DNA from 3 places in the Planococcus sp. APC 3900 genome. Region 2 is predicted to be linked to each of the others. Evidence: riboswitches for the same ligand, from Rfam matches in the RefSeq annotation. Region 2 holds a riboswitch; each other region holds the start of a gene.
The links. A riboswitch is a leader RNA that binds a small molecule or an ion and turns the genes downstream of it on or off. The one in region 2 is predicted to bind thiamine pyrophosphate.
Positions count from the first base shown of each region.

Region 1: it holds a riboswitch for thiamine pyrophosphate, as region 2 does, so the genes downstream of both, tenA (thiaminase II) here and thiT (energy-coupled thiamine transporter ThiT) in region 2, are expected to answer to the same signal.
Region 3: it holds a riboswitch for thiamine pyrophosphate, as region 2 does, so the genes downstream of both, QMA04_RS11455 (YkoF family thiamine/hydroxymethylpyrimidine-binding protein) here and thiT (energy-coupled thiamine transporter ThiT) in region 2, are expected to answer to the same signal.

Region 1 is NZ_JASDCT010000001.1:444,517-450,352, reverse strand. Features, by position in the region: gene thiM (hydroxyethylthiazole kinase) at 1-579, opposite strand, end outside; gene tenA (thiaminase II) at 581-1,264, opposite strand; TPP riboswitch at 1,385-1,488, opposite strand; gene QMA04_RS02215 (ABC transporter ATP-binding protein) at 1,510-2,634, opposite strand; gene QMA04_RS02210 (ABC transporter substrate-binding protein) at 2,894-4,213, shown strand; gene QMA04_RS02205 (carbohydrate ABC transporter permease) at 4,227-5,138, shown strand; gene QMA04_RS02200 (carbohydrate ABC transporter permease) at 5,139-5,836, shown strand, end outside.
Region 2 is NZ_JASDCT010000010.1:36,336-42,171, forward strand. Features, by position in the region: gene map (type I methionyl aminopeptidase) at 1-333, opposite strand, end outside; gene thiT (energy-coupled thiamine transporter ThiT) at 490-1,071, opposite strand; TPP riboswitch at 1,169-1,267, opposite strand; gene QMA04_RS16635 (M20 family metallopeptidase) at 1,414-2,487, shown strand; gene QMA04_RS16640 (hypothetical protein) at 2,554-2,703, shown strand; gene QMA04_RS16645 (SGNH/GDSL hydrolase family protein) at 2,770-3,687, opposite strand; gene QMA04_RS16650 (aminopeptidase) at 3,700-4,929, opposite strand; gene QMA04_RS16655 (DEAD/DEAH box helicase) at 4,926-5,836, opposite strand, start outside.
Region 3 is NZ_JASDCT010000005.1:60,064-65,899, forward strand. Features, by position in the region: gene QMA04_RS11450 (vWA domain-containing protein) at 1-427, opposite strand, end outside; TPP riboswitch at 1,044-1,149, shown strand; gene QMA04_RS11455 (YkoF family thiamine/hydroxymethylpyrimidine-binding protein) at 1,238-1,828, shown strand; gene QMA04_RS11460 (ECF transporter S component) at 1,830-2,411, shown strand; gene QMA04_RS11465 (ABC transporter ATP-binding protein) at 2,404-3,834, shown strand; gene QMA04_RS11470 (energy-coupling factor transporter transmembrane component T family protein) at 3,815-4,570, shown strand; gene QMA04_RS11475 (DinB family protein) at 4,741-5,244, shown strand; gene QMA04_RS11480 (hypothetical protein) at 5,474-5,836, shown strand, end outside.

The DNA.
Region 1 (5,836 bases), on a different contig from region 2:
GCTGCTAAGCAAACAACCCGTACCGGTAATCGAAGCCATGATCGGATCTCCAAAAGGAATTTCAATCACTTGTTTTCCATCAGTGACAATATCCGTTTTTCCAGTGACCGCTACCACAAAGTTAAATCTTTTTGCAGTGGTGACGGCAAGCTCCCGGACTTCCAGGAGCCCTTCTCCTGCATCCACACCTTTCGACTGCCATTGTTTCCCGGCTACCGCTGCGAGCTCTCCTGCATTGCACCGAAGGACGCTAACGTCAACCAGGTCCAAAATTTTTTTTACAGCCTTCTTCCGGAAATTGCTTGCTCCTGCCCCGACAGGATCCAGTACGACAGGAATACCCAGCCGGTTGGCCGCCTCTCCGGCTGTCAGCATGCTTTTCAGCGATTCTGCATGCAAGGTTCCGATATTCAATGACAAGGCCTGCGCCAAACGGGCAAGTTCAGCTGCTTCTTCAGGCGCTTCTCCCATGATCGGAGAAGCGCCGATCGCCAATAGGCCATTGGCTTGAAAATTCGAAACTACATGATTGGTGATGCAATGGATCAGCGGATTTTCACGTTTTATTTGGCTGAACATGTTACACACCTACTTCTTTAATAGTCTCTAATGCCCAGGATTCTTTTTTCCATGCCTGTTCCCAGAAATTCCATTCATAGTAGCTGCTTTTCCGGAAATGATTTTTCAGTTCCTGCCTCCGTATTTCCGGCAGTCCTTCCGCCAGCTTGTCCATGCGCGAAATCTGTTCGTTGACAAGTGAAGCAAACTCATCGGAACCGTATGTTTCAATCCACCGATTATAAATAGGGTGGTCCGGTTTGGCATGTTTCAAACGTTCACCGATTTCAAAGTAAAGCCAGTAGCAAGGCAAAATAGAGGCCAACACATCGGCCAGATCGCCTTCTGACGAACGATACATATGCGAAACATAGGCATATGCAGTTGGAGACGGTTCAAAAGCAGCCCACTCTTCTTTAGTGACTTCCAAAATTTCCATGAACGATTCATGCAATGCCAGCTCAGCACTGCAAGTATGTGCAGAATGGAATGCAAAACGTTGTGTCGTTTCCAGATCCTTGGCCTTTGATGCACCAAGCGCCTGCACTTTCGCAAAGTGCGATAAATAATAGGCATCCTGCATAACATAGAAACGGAATCTGTCGATCGGCAAGGTTCCATCTGCTATGCCTTTCACAAACGGATGATCGAAACTTGCCTGCCACAGGCTGTCGCATTCTTTTCTTACTTCTTTGCAAAATGTCATTTCTCCATCTCCCTTTTTCTATATCCAGTTGCAAGTGGCTAAGCACTGCAACTTTTTTCACAAAATAAAAACGCCGCTTCCCGGCAAAGGGAAGCGGCGTTTGCGATTGTAAAAGAAAATAGCAGACGGTCGCCACTTCCCTCCGCTGGTATGATCCAGATCAGGTTCGAAGGGTCCAGGCTTATGCCTGTCTCAGCCGATATCCGGCTCCCCTAGTGGTGTTTTTATTTGTGTTTTCGAAATCACTATAGCATAGATTCAGAAAATTCTACAGCTTTTATCCGATTTCCCGTTTCATCATCAAAGAAGTGGACGTGAGCCATATCGAATGCAAGCGTTGCCGTATGGCCCGGCTCGATAGTCGTGGTAGCTTCTACGCGAGCAATGAATTCCTGTTCGGCATAAACCGCATGAAGAATCGTTTCTGCTCCTGTCAGTTCAGAAACCGTGATGACTGCTTCAAACTCACTGGTTGGAATATTCGACAGATCTTCATTGTTCACATGAATATGTTCCGGCCGGATTCCCAGCGTAACTGATTTTCCTTCATAGCCTTCATTTTTCAGCATTTCCATCATCTGTGGTGGGATGTCCAGCATTTTGTCCCCCATCACGTAACGTCCCTTATCAATTCTTCCTTCAAAAAAATTCATGGCAGGAGAACCGATAAAACTGCCCACAAACCGGTTTTCAGGAAAATTGTAGACTTCTTTTGGAGAGCCGACCTGCTGAATCAGCCCATCCTTCATAATCACGATTCGAGAAGCCATCGTCATGGCCTCTGTCTGGTCATGGGTTACATATATAGTTGTGGTTTTCAACCGTCTGTGCAACTTAACGATTTCGGCACGCATCTGAACGCGCAGTTTGGCATCTAAGTTGGATAAAGGTTCATCCATCAGGAAGACCTTGGCGTCACGGACAATCGCACGCCCAAGAGCTACACGCTGCCGCTGTCCGCCTGACAATGCTTTCGGTTTTCTGTCTAAATAATCTTCCAATCCCAGAATAGCGGCGGCTTCATTGACACGCCGCTTGATTTCCGCTTTCTTGAACTTTCGCAGCTGCAATCCAAAAGCTATATTTTCATACACGGTCATATGCGGATAAAGGGCATAATTCTGGAAAACCATCGCAATGTCACGTTCTTTCGGCTGGACTTCATTCATGAGTTTGCCGTCTATAAAAAACTCACCTTCTGTTATTTCTTCCAGGCCTGCAATCATCCGGAGAGTCGTGGATTTCCCGCATCCTGACGGGCCGACAAAGACGATAAACTCTTCATCCTGGATATTCAGGTTAAAATCTGATACAGCAAGAGCACCATTATCGTATCTTTTCCCGAGCTTTTCGATTTTGATCTCTGCCATTCCGCATTCCCTTTTTGAATGTTTTTCTTAAGTATAGTTAATTGTCCGTCAATTACAAATTTTTATTATCATGTAAACGCACTCACATTGCGAGTTCTTGCTGCAAAAGCTTGTTTAGAGGGATTTTTAATCCTTTAGAAAGGGGAACGAATCTAAAAGAGCTATTGGGGCATTCCATTTAAATCTTCGGAAGTCGAAGTTAATGCATTCTATAGATACCCCAGCTTGTGCCCATCAAAACAGAAAAGGAGAGGAAGAAATGAAGAAAAAACGCTTGTTTTTAATTGGTTTAATGGGATCGGCTTTGACATTAAGCGGGTGTGCAGGCTTTCAGACCAGCAATAATGATGACAATGCGGTCAACGAAGATGGAAAAACCGTCATCGACTTTTGGACATTCTGGGGTTCTGAAATTCGCCGTCCGGTAATCGAGCAGATTATTGCCGATTTCAATGAATCGCAGGATGAGATTGAAGTAAAGCACACGTATCTTCCTTTTGGAGATATTTGGACAAAAGAGCTAGCTGCCATAGCTGCTGGGGATCCGCCTGATGTGGTAATAAACGATATCAACTCAACAGCACTTCGTGGCCAGGAAAACCAGGCAATGAATCTTTCAGAGTTTCTTGAAGAAGACGATATCTCAGACCGTTTCTATCCGGAACTGTGGAACGCTACACTTCACGAAGGAGATTCTTACGGCATCCCTTTCAATACCGACACGCGTGTCCTTTTCTATAACAAGGATGCTTTTGAAGAAGTCGGTCTAGATCCGGAGAAGCCGCCCACTACTTGGGCTGAACTCGAAGAATATGCAGAAAAGCTCGATGTTAAAAACGGCAATGATTACGAACGGATCGGTTTTTATCCGAGATGGGGCATCGATTTCGACGTTTGGATGCTGAATTCCGATGGCCAAAATTATTTTGATGAAGACAACAATGTTCAGATTGATACACCAGCCAATCTGGAAACCCTCGAATGGCTGAAAACCTGGCAGACAAGATACGGGGATAATGTCATCAACGCCTATAAAGCGCAGATCGACAGCCAACAAGGAAATCCGTTCTTCAATGGCAGTTTGGCGATGTATGCCATCACTCCTACTTTCTATACACAAATCCGTGATTACGCGGAAGACCTGAATTTCGGAGTAGCGCCTCTCCCTGAATTTGAAACCGGCAGCGGGCATACCAGCTGGGGCGGCGGTTTTGTAGCTGAAATTCCGGAAGGCGCAGCAAATCCAGAAGCTTCTTTTGAATTCATTAAATACCTGACAGATGTAGACGCACAGGAATATTGGGCTGTCCAGAATTTCGATAATGTGGCCAATATTGAAGCAGCGGAAAAAGCTGCAGAAACCGATGAATTTACAGATGACGGTTCAATGGTCTATCAAATGGCTGTCGACAATATGGAATATACGCTCTTGACTCCGGTTCCTGTTGTGGCACCTGATTTCACAAGTTACATTAATCCAAATATCGAGGAGTTTTTCCTGGGCTCGATGACAGCCAAAGAAGCATTGGCCAAATCACAGGCCGAGGTGGAAAGTCTGGTAGAAAAGAATAGTCAGTAAGGGGGGGAATCCTTTGGGGAAAAAAAGATTGACGATGCGCCGTAAGGAAAGCATTTACGGTTACCTGTTCGTTTTGCCATGGATTATCGGTTTTCTGGCCTTTACTGCCGGGCCACTGGTATTTTCATTCATGGCAAGTTTCACGAATTACAACATCACCTCCCGAATGGACTTTATCGGTGTTGAGAATTATCAGGGACTTTTTACAGCAGACAATCTTTTCTGGACTTCTTTATGGAACACCTTGTATTTTGTAGCTTTTTCGGTTCCTTTAACCACCATCGGCGCAATTTTGCTGTCCGCTTTGTTAAATCAGGACATTCCTGGCATTCGTTTTTTCCGTACGCTGTATTATTTGCCGGCTGTACTTTCTGGCGTAGGCGTCTATTTGCTATGGATGCAATTACTGGACCCTGGAACCGGCATGGTAAATCTGATTCTGGGCTGGTTTAATATCGATGGGCCGAATTGGCTTTTTGATCCGGACTGGACAAAACCGTCACTCATCTTAATGAAGATGTGGAGTGTTGGCGGCTCGATGCTGCTCTACTTGGCCAGTATGCAAGGGGTTTCCAAGTCCTTATATGAGGCAGCGGAAATTGATGGAGCGAATACCTGGAAACAATTCCGGCATATCACCCTTCCGATGATCACACCTGTCATTTTTTTCGATGTGGTTACGAGCCTGATCGGCGGCTTCCAGATTTTCCAGGAAGCATACGTCATGTCCAGCAACGGCGAAGGCGGACCTGCCAACTCGCTGTTGTTCTACAATCTTTATATGTGGCGCCAGGCATTCGAAAACTTTAACATGGGTTATGCCATGGCGATGTCCTGGATTTTATTCGTCATCGTATTCGTACTGACCTTGATCAACTTAAAACTTGCTCCGCGCTGGGTGCATTATGAAGGGGAGGAAAAATAAATGGCTAAAACCACGGATGACGCGTCTTATGTCGAAGAAGCAGAAAGCCTGAAAACCCTCTCCGGCAGAAATGAAAACCCTGGGTACTTTGAACATCGCGGAAATCGAAAAAATATGCTGAAACTCATCAATTTCGTTTTGTTGGCAGCAGGAAGCCTGCTGATTTTATCCCCTCTTTGGTGGATGATCTCGACTTCTCTTAAAACCATGGCCGAAGTCATGTCCTTTCCGCCGACATTCTTTCCGGAGTCCTGGAATTGGGCAAACTATATCCGCACATGGGAAGCCGCGCCATTTACGCAGTACACGATCAATACATTGACCATTACGACATTGGTCGTCATCGGCAATGTGCTGTCCAATTCGTTTATCGCTTATGGATTCGCAAAGATCCCTTTCCGCGGAAAAAATGTGCTGTTCGCCATTGTCCTGGCCACTATGATGATTCCAGGATTTGTCACCTTGATACCGCAGTATGTCCTGTTCGCAAAATTAAATTGGGTTAATACCTATTTTCCATTGGTCGTACCCGCATTTTTCGGAAGTGCATTCAACATCTTCCTGTTGCGGCAGTTTTACATGACCATTCCAAACGAGCTGGTCGAAGCTGCCAAAATGGAAGGCGCCAATCATTTTTATATCTGGTGGAAAATTGGATTGCCTTTGACCAAACCAGCGATTGCAACAGTAGCGATATT
Region 2 (5,836 bases):
TACAACAAAGGAAATTCCCGTATCAGAGAAATATCCTTCATATGAACCAGAAACATCGATATTTACGATGTCACCATCCTGGATAACACGATTGCCTGGAATGCCGTGCGCCACTTCTTCATTAACGCTGATGCATGTATATCCTGGGAAATCGTATTCTGATTTCGGACCGGAAACTCCGCCCAGCTCCTCGAATAATTTACCGCCCAAGTCGTCAATTTCCTTGGTAGTGACTCCAGCTTTGGTTGCTGCTTTCATCGCCTCGCGAATTTCAGCCACCATTTGGCCGGCTTTTTTCAGCATTTCAATTTCTTTATCAGTAGTTGCTATCATCAAAGACCCTTCTTTCAAGCTTTTCTATTCAAGAATTATACCACAAAATTAAACTGGAGGCTTCTTGGCAGATTTGAAAAAACTAGCAAGCAAGCTCGAACTCCTAAACAGCAAAGGGCTTTCCGGAATGAATTCCCGGAAAGCCCTTTGCTTGTGTTAATTCGTATTAGCGGCATCCACTAATCTGGGTGCAGCGGCAAAAAGTGCGGAACAGACAAAAGCGGCAAGCAAGAATACAGGTATCATGTAGGTAGCATTATAGATCGCTGAATAGATGACCACATTGCCTTCAGCAAACATACCGAAAAACAGGATTCCTGTGATGACGTGAACCAAATAACGCAACACCGATGCAATCAACACCCCTGCGACAATAGCGGCCAACATCTTGCCGGTTTGCTTGGCATGCGCATGCTGCAGATACTTGGTGCGCATGACACCAGCCAGCCCTACAACTCCGTATGCCAGAAGATAATCCAATAAAACCTGCATGACAACAAATCCGAATGATAAAGGCGCGACAGAAATAAATCCGGAAACAATTTGGAGCAATCCCACCAAAATCCCGGTCAGTACACCCGCGCCGACACCTCGCCTAAATGCGATTAAAATAATCGGGATCATCACCAGACTGACCGAACCTCCCTGCGGCATCCGGAAAGAAACAAAATCCAATACAAATCCAAGAGCTGCAAAAATGGCAATCTCCATCATCAACAATACTTTTTTATTTCTCATGACTTCCTCCTTAATGTGTTGTGCACATCACCAGAAGGGCCGTGAATAAAACCATATTAAAAACGGCGCCAGGACAGAGCCTGGCGCCGTTGTAAGAGCCGGTTTCCATCCACATCCCTGCGCAAGTGTTAACTTACAGGTTCAAAGGGTAAGAACAGATTGTTCACTCTCAGCTAAAGCTCCCCTTGTGGTGTATACAAATATTTATTCAGTCACCTGTATTGTACACAAGGCCTCTTTCTAATGCAAGGCTGTTTTAAGTAGCTCTGACAGGGTAAAGTGATGGTAGTGAAAAAATCCGAAAGGTGGTGGAGGCAGCCGGGATTCTGGGTTGCCGAATGAATGATTGAATTATTGAAGGAATTGATTAAAATTCAAAGTGATACAAAAGAAGCAGCAAATGAAGCTCTCCTTTTTTGTGCCGACTGGCTGAAACAAAAAGGAGAAATGGTTACTGTCCACGACAATAAAGGCTACTTGATGCTCACTGCTGAGAAAGGACAAGGCAATGAGACCATTGTTTGGAATGGCCATGTCGATGTAGTTCCTGGCCATAAAGAACAGTTTGTGCCAGTCGAAGAACAAGACCGCATTTACGGACGCGGCGCAGCTGATATGAAAGCGGGTGTTGCAGCAATGATGCAAGCTTTTATTGAACTGGAGCCTAGCGGTTTGAACCGAAAAGTTCAATTACATATTGTCACCGACGAAGAGATCGGTGGCCGCAATACATCTAAGTGGTTGGTCGAGCAAGGCTTCCATGGTGATTTTGTTATTTGCGGAGAACCGACAGGCTTAAAAGTCGGATTGCAGTCGAAAGGGATTTTACGAATGGATATGGTTTTCAAAGGCAAGCCCGCACACGGCAGCCGCCCTTGGGAAGGCATCAATGCCATCGAATCCGCTATGAAATTCCATATGGCTGCAACAGAGCTGCCATTCCGGAAAGAATCTACTGAGTATTATGAGCAGCCATCGGTGAACCTGCCGATCATTAAAGCAGGAGACCGTTATAACGTGGTGCCTGAAACGTGCGAGATGTCTTATGACATCCGTTTTATGCCTGGACAGGATAAAGAGGAAATCGTTCGGCAATTAGCAGAATTAGCTGAAACCTTGAACATCGACATGGATTATAAAGCTTCAGGTTCAACACCTGCGCTGACAACAACAAAAGAAAACCCATTTATCCAGACTCTGCAAAAAGCGATTCTCGAAACGACTGATAAAGAAGCCGTATTATTCGGCCAGCACGGTGCAGCCGATACACGGTATTATGCAGCCGTCACCGGCGGCGAAGGTGCCATTGAATTTGGACCAAGTGGAGATGACTGGCATGGCAACGCCGAGTATGTCTTGATTTCCAGCGTCCATGAATACAAAGACATTCTGCTGGCACATGCGCAATCAGCGTAAAAATGTTTGCACACTGCCCGATTCGGGAAAATACTAATTACTAACCCTATGATTGGAGAGATTTATATGGCAATTGGACGACTAGTGAAATCCGCGATAAAATATGGCCCCATCGCTTATCCGATTATCCGTAAAGTATTAAATAAAAGAAAACAAGGAAAAGCTGGGCAACCGGCTTCTACACAGCAAACTCCGACGCGTGGAAAAAAACGCTAAAACAAAAAGTTCCGGCATGAAATTCATGCCGGAACTTTTTTTAGGCTATAAGTTGCTTTTGATGTTCTAAATAAAAGGCATTGCTTCCCGCAAAGCCAGGTAACCGGTCGGACTATGATTGGATGGCCGCTGAGCTGTCTCTTCAGTCTCACTGCCCTCTTCTTCCTGCCCTCCATCACCATCCTGCTCCTCCGCTTCCATTATCTGTTCGAATGTCAATGGATTCGGTGGCGGCAATTCAAAATCTTCAACTGTCCACGTTGCCTGATATTCATCAAAAAACGCATTGGCCATTGCCTGATAGCCAGCCGCATTCGGATGGACGTCAGCTGCATTCGGAATTTTTTCTACAGCCTCATCGCCGAATGATTGGTCTACGGAAACAAATGTCGCTCCTGCTTTTTCAGCGGAACGTTCCAGAATTTCATTCAGCCGGTCCAGTTGTTTGGCTGTTCCGGATTTTTGGCTGTCACGGACATGCGGATAAGCGAAATAATAGCCCATCACATAAACATCCGCATTCGGAGAGAGCTCAGTCAGCTCAGCCAAAATCAACTCCATATTCTTTCTTGCTTCATTGAGTGCAAAATCTGCCTGGATCTGCTGGAAAGTCAGCGATCCCTGTGCCGGATCGTCTTGGACCAGGCGCAGCAAATCATTCGCTCCAGCTGAAACGGTAATGAGGTTGGCCGATGCCAACACGCTCTTCGCTTCATCCGACTGGATGCTGTCTAATACGTCAGCTGTTGTAAATCCCGGAAACGCCAAATTTTTCGAGTAGAAAGCCATAGGCTGATTGCGTGACAATTCCTGTGCAATCATGTCGGCGTACCCAGCATCTATCTCGCGTTCAGGTGTTTGCCCTGCCGCCAGCGAATCACCGATAGCGATGTAAGCTGCCGGAATCTTGAGTTCTGCTTGTGCCGAAGCAGTTCCGCTGAAAAGCAGAAGGCCAGCCACTGCCGCGATCCAATACTTTTTCATGTCATTCACCTCTTAGAATGCCCAATTTCCGTTCCGGAAGATAGGCTCTTTTGAACCATCGGCGGTGATTCCATCAATATCCATGTTATCGCTGCCAATCATGAAATCTTCATGGACGATTGATGTGTTCAAACCGATGGCTTCCAGTTGATTACGTTCCAGATCGCGTGCCCCTTCATAGCAAGTCGGATAAGAGTCGCCGATTGCCAAATGGTTCGAAGCATTTTCATCAAACAAGGTATTGTAGAACAGAATATCGGAATCGGAAATTGGCGAATGATGCGGCACCAACGCCACTTCCCCTAAATAAGCCGCTCCTTCATCTGCAGTGATCATTTCATTGAGAAGTTCCTGCCCCGTCTCCGCTTTAGCTTCAACAATTTTGCCTTTTTCAAAGGTCAGCGTAAACCCATCAATGACATTGCCTTGATAAACCAATGGCTTCGTATTACGGACTTTGCCGTCGACTCCATGTTTTAACGGCACCGTATAAACTTCTTCTGTCGGCATATTGGCGATAAACGGATTGCCTTGAGGCGTTTTTGAAGCGCCGGACATCCAAATATGTTTGTCGGGAAGTTCAATGGTCAATTGTGTGCCAGGTGCAGTGTACTGCAACTTCACATAGCGTTTATCGTTTAATTGAGCAGCGCGCTGTTCCAGCAAAGCGATATGGTTTTTCCAAGCTTCGACCGCATCACCTTCGCCGATACGCACTGTTTTGAAGATGGCTTGCCATAAGGCGTCCATCTGTTTTTCAGCCGGCAAATCCGGAAAGACTTTTTGTGCCCATTTCGGTGAAGGAATAGCGACGATCGACCAAGCCACTTTATCTGTACCGACCGCTTGGCGATAACGCTCCAATGCTTTGCCGGCAGATTTTTGTGAATCAGCCAGGCGCTTAGTCGGGATGCCTGTCAGCAAATCCGGATCTTCAGCGTCAATCCACAGGAAGGCCCCGCCTGTATTGATCACTTCATCGCGTTGAACGACAGACCATTCCGGATATTCCTGAAATGCCTCATCTGGCGCCAATTCGAAATGCGTCCGTGTCAAAACAGGATCTTCATAATTGACTTGGACCCGCTTGGCCCCTGCCTCATATGCTTTCTTGACAACCAGGCGTGTGAATTCAAGCGTGTCAGTCGTCGTATTGATTACGATTAATTGTCCTTTTTGGACATTCAATCCTACATAAACCGTCAAATCAGCATATTGCTCAAGCTTCTCTTGAAAATTCATCGTTTATTCCCCTTTGCAGCAATGGTTTTGCTGGAACCTTCAATCAGTTTCCCGCCATGAATCACTTTTTGGACAGGCTTGGAAGGCAATTCCTTCGTGAATTTCTTGTAATGGCGTTCATCGGAATAAGCCAGCAAAGTCAATACTTCGCCATCTGCTCCCGCTCTTCCGGTTCTGCCTGAACGATGCAGGTATTGCTCAACTGTTTGCGGTACATCGACATGGATGACATGCGTCACTTTATCGATATCCAAACCGCGCGCTGCTACTTCTGTCGCAATCAATACAGCAACTTCACCTTTGCGGAAAGCATCCAAGGCTTTTTTGCGTTCATCTTTTTTCATTTCAGAATGCAAGGTCACGATTTTCGCATCGCGGAATTTCAGTTTATTTTCCTTCATCAGCAATTGGTCCAGGTTATTGACGAATGCCAAGCCTTTCATGCCGGGAATATGCGACAGGCTGCGCAGCATTTCTGTCTTGTCACGCTCATCCACTTTGATGAATGAATGCATCACTTTTCCAAGCATCGGCAAATCTTCAGCCGTTACCTGCAGACGTGTAGGATGCTGCATCAACCGTTCCGCCACCAATTCTATTTCTTCGGTGATTGTAGCAGATACCAGCACCAATTGGCGTTCATGCTGAGTTTTTTCAATCAGATCTTTCATGATGCCCCGGTGTTCGCGCGCCATCAACTGATCTCCTTCATCCAGCACCAATATCCGGATTTCATGCATTTTCAGTTTTTTGGATTTCACCAATTCATTCAAACGTCCAGGCGTCCCTACGACAATCGTCGGTTTTTTCTTCAACTTCTCCAATTGGCGCTGCATATTTGCCCCGCCAATCAATTGCGTAACGGTGACATCCGTACCTTCTGTCCACTCACGCAATACGTTGACGA
Region 3 (5,836 bases), on a different contig from region 2:
TGCCGGCTTTGCATCCGCCATCGTTGATGAAGACCAGAAAAACCGGCACATCGCTTGGCTCTTCTTTCGTGTATTTCTGAATCACATCTTTCATGACTTTCGGTTCATCGTTTCGCCCGAACTTGTGGACACTGTCATTGGACAGGATGTTTTTTTCTACGTAGCCCATGAAAATCTCTTCTGTCGCTGCCGGCAAACGGGAAAATTCGTTGTCATACACCCAGACATCCAGCTCGCCGTCATCATCAAACTGGCTCGCTACTGCCAGCACCCGCTCCACAACTTCCTGCACAATACCGTCACGATACAGCTTCCGCATCGATCCTGTAATGTCCAAGACAATGCCGACTTTCGCCACAACACCGGTCAATTGTTTTTTCTCCAGCACAATGCTCGCTGTTTTCTTTTTAAGGGAAATCGTACTCATCAATTGGCCTCCTCTAGTCATACTGTTTTCAGTATAACGAAAATCCACAAACTTAAAAAGAAAATATTGGAAATGGAATTCTCAAAAAAGACTCTATATAAGTTGAACTAAAGAAATAGCATTTTATATACCACTTCGACTCTGAGAGAAAACGCTAAAGATATGGAGCAAAACAGCGGAGACTCCTGCGGCTCAGCGAGACGACCGATACACCGCAGGGAGCGCAGCGGACGAGGAGGATTGGGCGCGAGCCCGCTGGAAAGCGTAGCTGTTTTGCGGAATATCGACTACTCCAAATCATTAGTTCAACTTATATAGTTCAAATCTACTTATCACTTAAACTCGGAAGCTATGAAACAAATCCCCCAAAATCTGTAAGACGTTCAATTGCACCAACTCTCCAAGCGCAGGCGCGTCCATGGGCTGGGCGGAGCGATGAAACAGGTGCTCTTCCTGGTTCAACGCGTTAGACATGCCCAAAGCGACCGAAGCGAATCTAGAACCTCTACTAAATCTTTTACCTCATACTTCTTTCCAACTCCCCCTTTACAACCTCCACCACTTCCTCTACACTAAACCCATCGGGAACAACCCGAACACAAAAACCGCATACCGTTTACTGCACTAGGGGTGCCCATTATGGCTGAGATGCAAGCGCAAGCTTCGATCCCTTATAACTCGATCAGGATAATACCTGCGTGAGGAAGTGCGGCGCATTTCTGAAATAATTCCTTTTGGTTATTTGTAGATTATGGCTGCATCTTCACGGATGCGGTCTTTTTTGTGCAAATTTTTAGGAGGAATGTTGATATGGAACCATTGCAATGCGGTACCAGCCCGATTGTCGGATTTCGCTTTTCGCTTCATCCGATGACCGGTAATTTCATCAAAGTCATTAAAGGAGCATTGAACGAAACGGACACTTCAAACGTCTGGATGCACACGGATGACGTTTCGACAGTCATTCGCGGCAAACAGAATCACGTATTCAATGTTGCGAAAGCGTTAACTTTGCATACTGCAAAAACCGGTGAGCATGTCGCATTGTCCGGCACCTTCTCGATTGGCTGCCCCGGCGATTCATCAGGGGACGTCTACTTGGAAAAAGAAGATGAATTGTTGAATACCGATCCCACCAAGCAATACGTGTCTTCCCAGTTTGCGCTTTATCCGATGAACAATCCGGATTATATGGCCGTCATCTACCGGGAAGTCGACCGTGCCAAAAAGCAAGGGGTCTTCAACGATTCCATGCATTACGCAAGCGGCATACACGGCGATATCCATGATGTCTTCGCTTTTTACGAAGAAGCATTCACCAATGCCCGTTCAGACGAACATCGCCATTTGGTGATGACGGTATCAATGAGCATCAACAGCCCGTCCCATGGAGGCGCTTAATATGCTGAAATCATGGAAATTAAAAGAAGTGGTCTTGATGTCCCTGTTTGCAGTAGTCTTCGGCATCGTTTACTTACTGTTTCTCCACGCCGCAAACATTTGGGCCGCACTGATTGGGCCGATTGCCTATGAATGGATGTTTGGCATCTGGTTCATCGTCTCGATCATCTGCATGTACATCATCCGGAAACCCGGTGCTGCAGTTTTGTCCGAAACCATGGCTGCTGCCATTGAAGTGCTGATCGGCAATGCCGTTGGTCCCCGTCTGATCTTATCAGGCGTTATCCAAGGGCTTGGGGCTGAGGCCGCGTTTGCATTGACCGGCTATAAGCATTTTAACACCCTTATCCTTATGCTTGCAGGCATCGGATCAGCTGTCTTCAGCTTTGTCTACGGTTATTTCGTATCGGGCTATGCGGCACTGGATCCATCATTCGTCGCGTTGATGTTCACCATCCGTGTCCTCAGCGGGGCTATTATCGCCGGAATCGGCGGCAAGTATATCGGCGACGCTTTGCTTGCGACCGGTTCGCTCCGCGGCTATGCCATTGCACGAACGAAAAAAGGTGATGTGAATGCCTGAAGAAATTTTTTCTTTAACGGACCTTTCTTTCCAATTTCCGGAAGATGACGAAAAAATCTTAACCGCCATCTCCTTTTCAGTTGAGCAGGGCGAACGGCTGGTCCTAACCGGTCCAAGCGGCTGTGGCAAAAGCACATTGCTGTATTTGCTCAATCGCCTCTATCCCGATAACTGCGATGGTTTAGTAGGCGGAGAAATCCGTTTGTTCGGGAAATCTGCGGATGAATATGCGCCAGGTGAAATTAATCACCGCATTGCGACGGTTTTCCAGGATCCTGATTCCCAGTTCTGCATGCCGACCGTTGAAGAAGAACTGGCATTCACGCTGGAAAACCTGCATGCATCGTTTAATGAAATGGAACCGCGTATCACCACCGTTTTGGAAGTCACTGGACTTTCACACCTGCGCCATTCCGTTATCCAATCTCTATCCGGAGGAATGAAACAGCGTGTGGCAACCGCTTGTGCATTGATTATGGACCCTGAAGTTCTATTGCTAGATGAGCCTTTGTCTCATCTTGATCCTTATACTGCCAAACAATTTGTCGAGTGGCTGGAAGAACTTCAGCAGCAGTCCAACCTGACTATTGTTGCGGTCGAACATCGTCTCGATAGCTGGGGCACGTTTTTCGGGCGAGAAATTCAATTGAGCTGTAATGGCGCTATCGACGCAGACCTCCCATTCATCCCGCGGCAGCCGGTTTCATTTCCTGAACGGCAGTCCAGTTGCCAGTCGGAAGTGGCCTTACAGACAGAAAAGCTTTCTGTCACAATCAAAGATCGGCAACTGCTTGCACCGCTGTCTTTTTCCGTCAGCCGTGGCGAAGTGGTGGTGATTGCCGGACCGAACGGCAGCGGCAAGTCGACTTTGGCAAAATCGCTGTGCGGCATCTATAAACGGACGAGCGGAAAGGTAGAATCGGATGGCATCGGCTATGTGCCGCAATCGCCGGAATACCTGTTTCTGACGCAAAGCGTCCAACAGGAAGTCGCTTTTTCTGGGGCCTCCACTCCGTTCGAGTTAACCCAATTGATGGATAGTCTGCGTCTTGAGGAAATACAGAAAGCCCATCCATTTGCCATCAGCCATGGGCAAAAACGGCGCGTAGCGATAGCTGCCATGCTCGCGGATAAACGGCCAGTGCTGTTGATGGATGAACCGACCTCCGGACAGGATACAGCTGCGTTGCTTGAGCTATTTGCTTTGATTGACCAGCGCTCAAAAGAAGGGGCAACTTTTTTGATCATCACGCATGATATGGAATTTGCAGCGAGCTTGGCTGATTCGGTGCTGCTTATTAAAGACGGCAAAATGACCGGCAAATTTGCTGCAAAAGATGTTTGGCAAAATGATAAGCTGCTGGAACAGCATCATTTGCTGGCGCCGAAAGGAGTGTCCCGTCTTGCGGAATCTTTTGCATGACATGAATCCGTCCGTCAAGTTTGTCCTTGTTACCGTGTCGATGCTCGCACTGGCATTCTTCTTTAACCCTTGGACGCCGCTGCTGTTTTGGTTAGGTATTCTCCTCCTGCAGCTGACGATGAGCCGCACAAAATGGAAACTCTGGCTGTTGTTCATGCTGCCCTTTTCAATCGGCGCTTTCGGCTATTTATGGACCACTGTGGTATTCGGTGCAGACACAGGCGGGACTGTCATCTGGTCATTTGCCGGAATTGACGTGACGGATGAACAATGGGCTCGTGCGCTGTCATTGGCTTTACGTGTCATGGCGTTTTCCACTTTGTCGTTGCTGTTCGCCTTCACCACCGATCCCGTGAAATTCATCATGAGCCTGATGCAGCAGCTAAAGCTGTCGCCTAAAATGGCATATGGCATCATGGTCGGCTATCAGTTTCTGCCGGTCATGAAAGACGAATTTACCCAGATTCAGCAGGCACAACGACTGCGTGGTGCCGAAATGAAAAAATACAGTTGGCAGCGTTTGCTCGAGATGCGCCGCATCTTGATTCCAATGCTTGCAGGCGCTGTCCGAAAAGCGGAACGTTCTGCATTTGCCATGGAAGCAAGAGGCTTCACCGGAGAGCCAAGAAGTGCCTATTATCGGCCGGTCAGGGTCGGTCGCACCGATATATGGATGTCCGGAGTTTTTTTGGTCATTCTGCTCGCCAGTTGCATTGGCGGCAGCTGGCTGAGCTGAAATGTTCAAGCTGTTTTCAGTATCATTGAACATCTTTGATAAAATCCATCCTTCAAAATGGTGATTGACTGCTAGCACTTTGCCGGCAACGTATTTCCATTATGCTGCCGGCTATGTTAATTTAAGTGGAAGCAGTGATTGCTAATTTATCGCTAATGGAGGGATTCAGCATGTACGTGACATTAACGGATTTCATCAATGAATGGCAAAAAGAAGCCGAATTGACTCAACAGGTCCTGGAAGGTTTAACAGATCAATCGCTGGAACAAAAAGTCTATCCTGAAGGACGGTCTTTGGGCCGAATCGCCTGGCACATCACGACTGGCATTCCCGACTACTTGGCTCATTTCGGTTTAGAGATCGAACAGGTCGACAACAATGAAACCGTTCCGTCATCTGCTAAGGAAATTGCTGAGACATTCAAACACCTCAGCCAGCAAGCATCAAAAGCACTCCAAGAGCAATGGACGGACGAAACCTTAAAGCAAGTGCAAAACGCTTTTGGCCGCCAGGAAACGAACGCTCAAATTCTGATGGGATTCATCAAACATTTGGTCCATCATCGTGGCCAGATGACTGTACTGATTCGCCAAGCCGGCCTCAAACCTTTTGGTGTCTATGGTCCCCCGAAAGAAGATTGGATTAAGCTTGGTGTGGAAAATCCTCCTGTATAATGAGCTGATTGATAAAAAGACGATTGCTAATTCGAGAATCGTCTTTTTGTTTTTGCTTCTGTCTTTTATTCGCTTTTTATTTTTTCTTCTTATTGCGTGTTTTGAACTTTTCTATATAACCTTATGTAGTTTTTTACATGTATTACGAATAACAGCCATTTGTTCCCGAGGCTACTATCGATTATAATGAAAGCAGTTACATATTTCGAATCGACGGGGAGGAATTACTGTGAATCGCTTTCAACTGCTCGATGAACAAGACAGCCGGATTTACTTTACCTTTGTCCCTCACCATCCGCATTTGTTTCCGTTGTTTGAACAGCATCTGGAAACTGTACTTGAGCGAGTCGAATCCACCATTTCTTCCGGCTACTCGAAAATATGGATTTTGAAAAAAATTGCGATCATCTGTGAAGATAAAATCAGCTACTTCCCTGACAATGAATTATTAATCGAGCCTAATACGTTTATGGAAACTTCTATACAAGAAGGTTACATAATATTATTATTTATAAAAGAATCGCCTTCTGCTCCTTTTGAACTGCAACCGCTCCAAACAATCGAAAATCACATGAACTTTGAAGATGCTCAA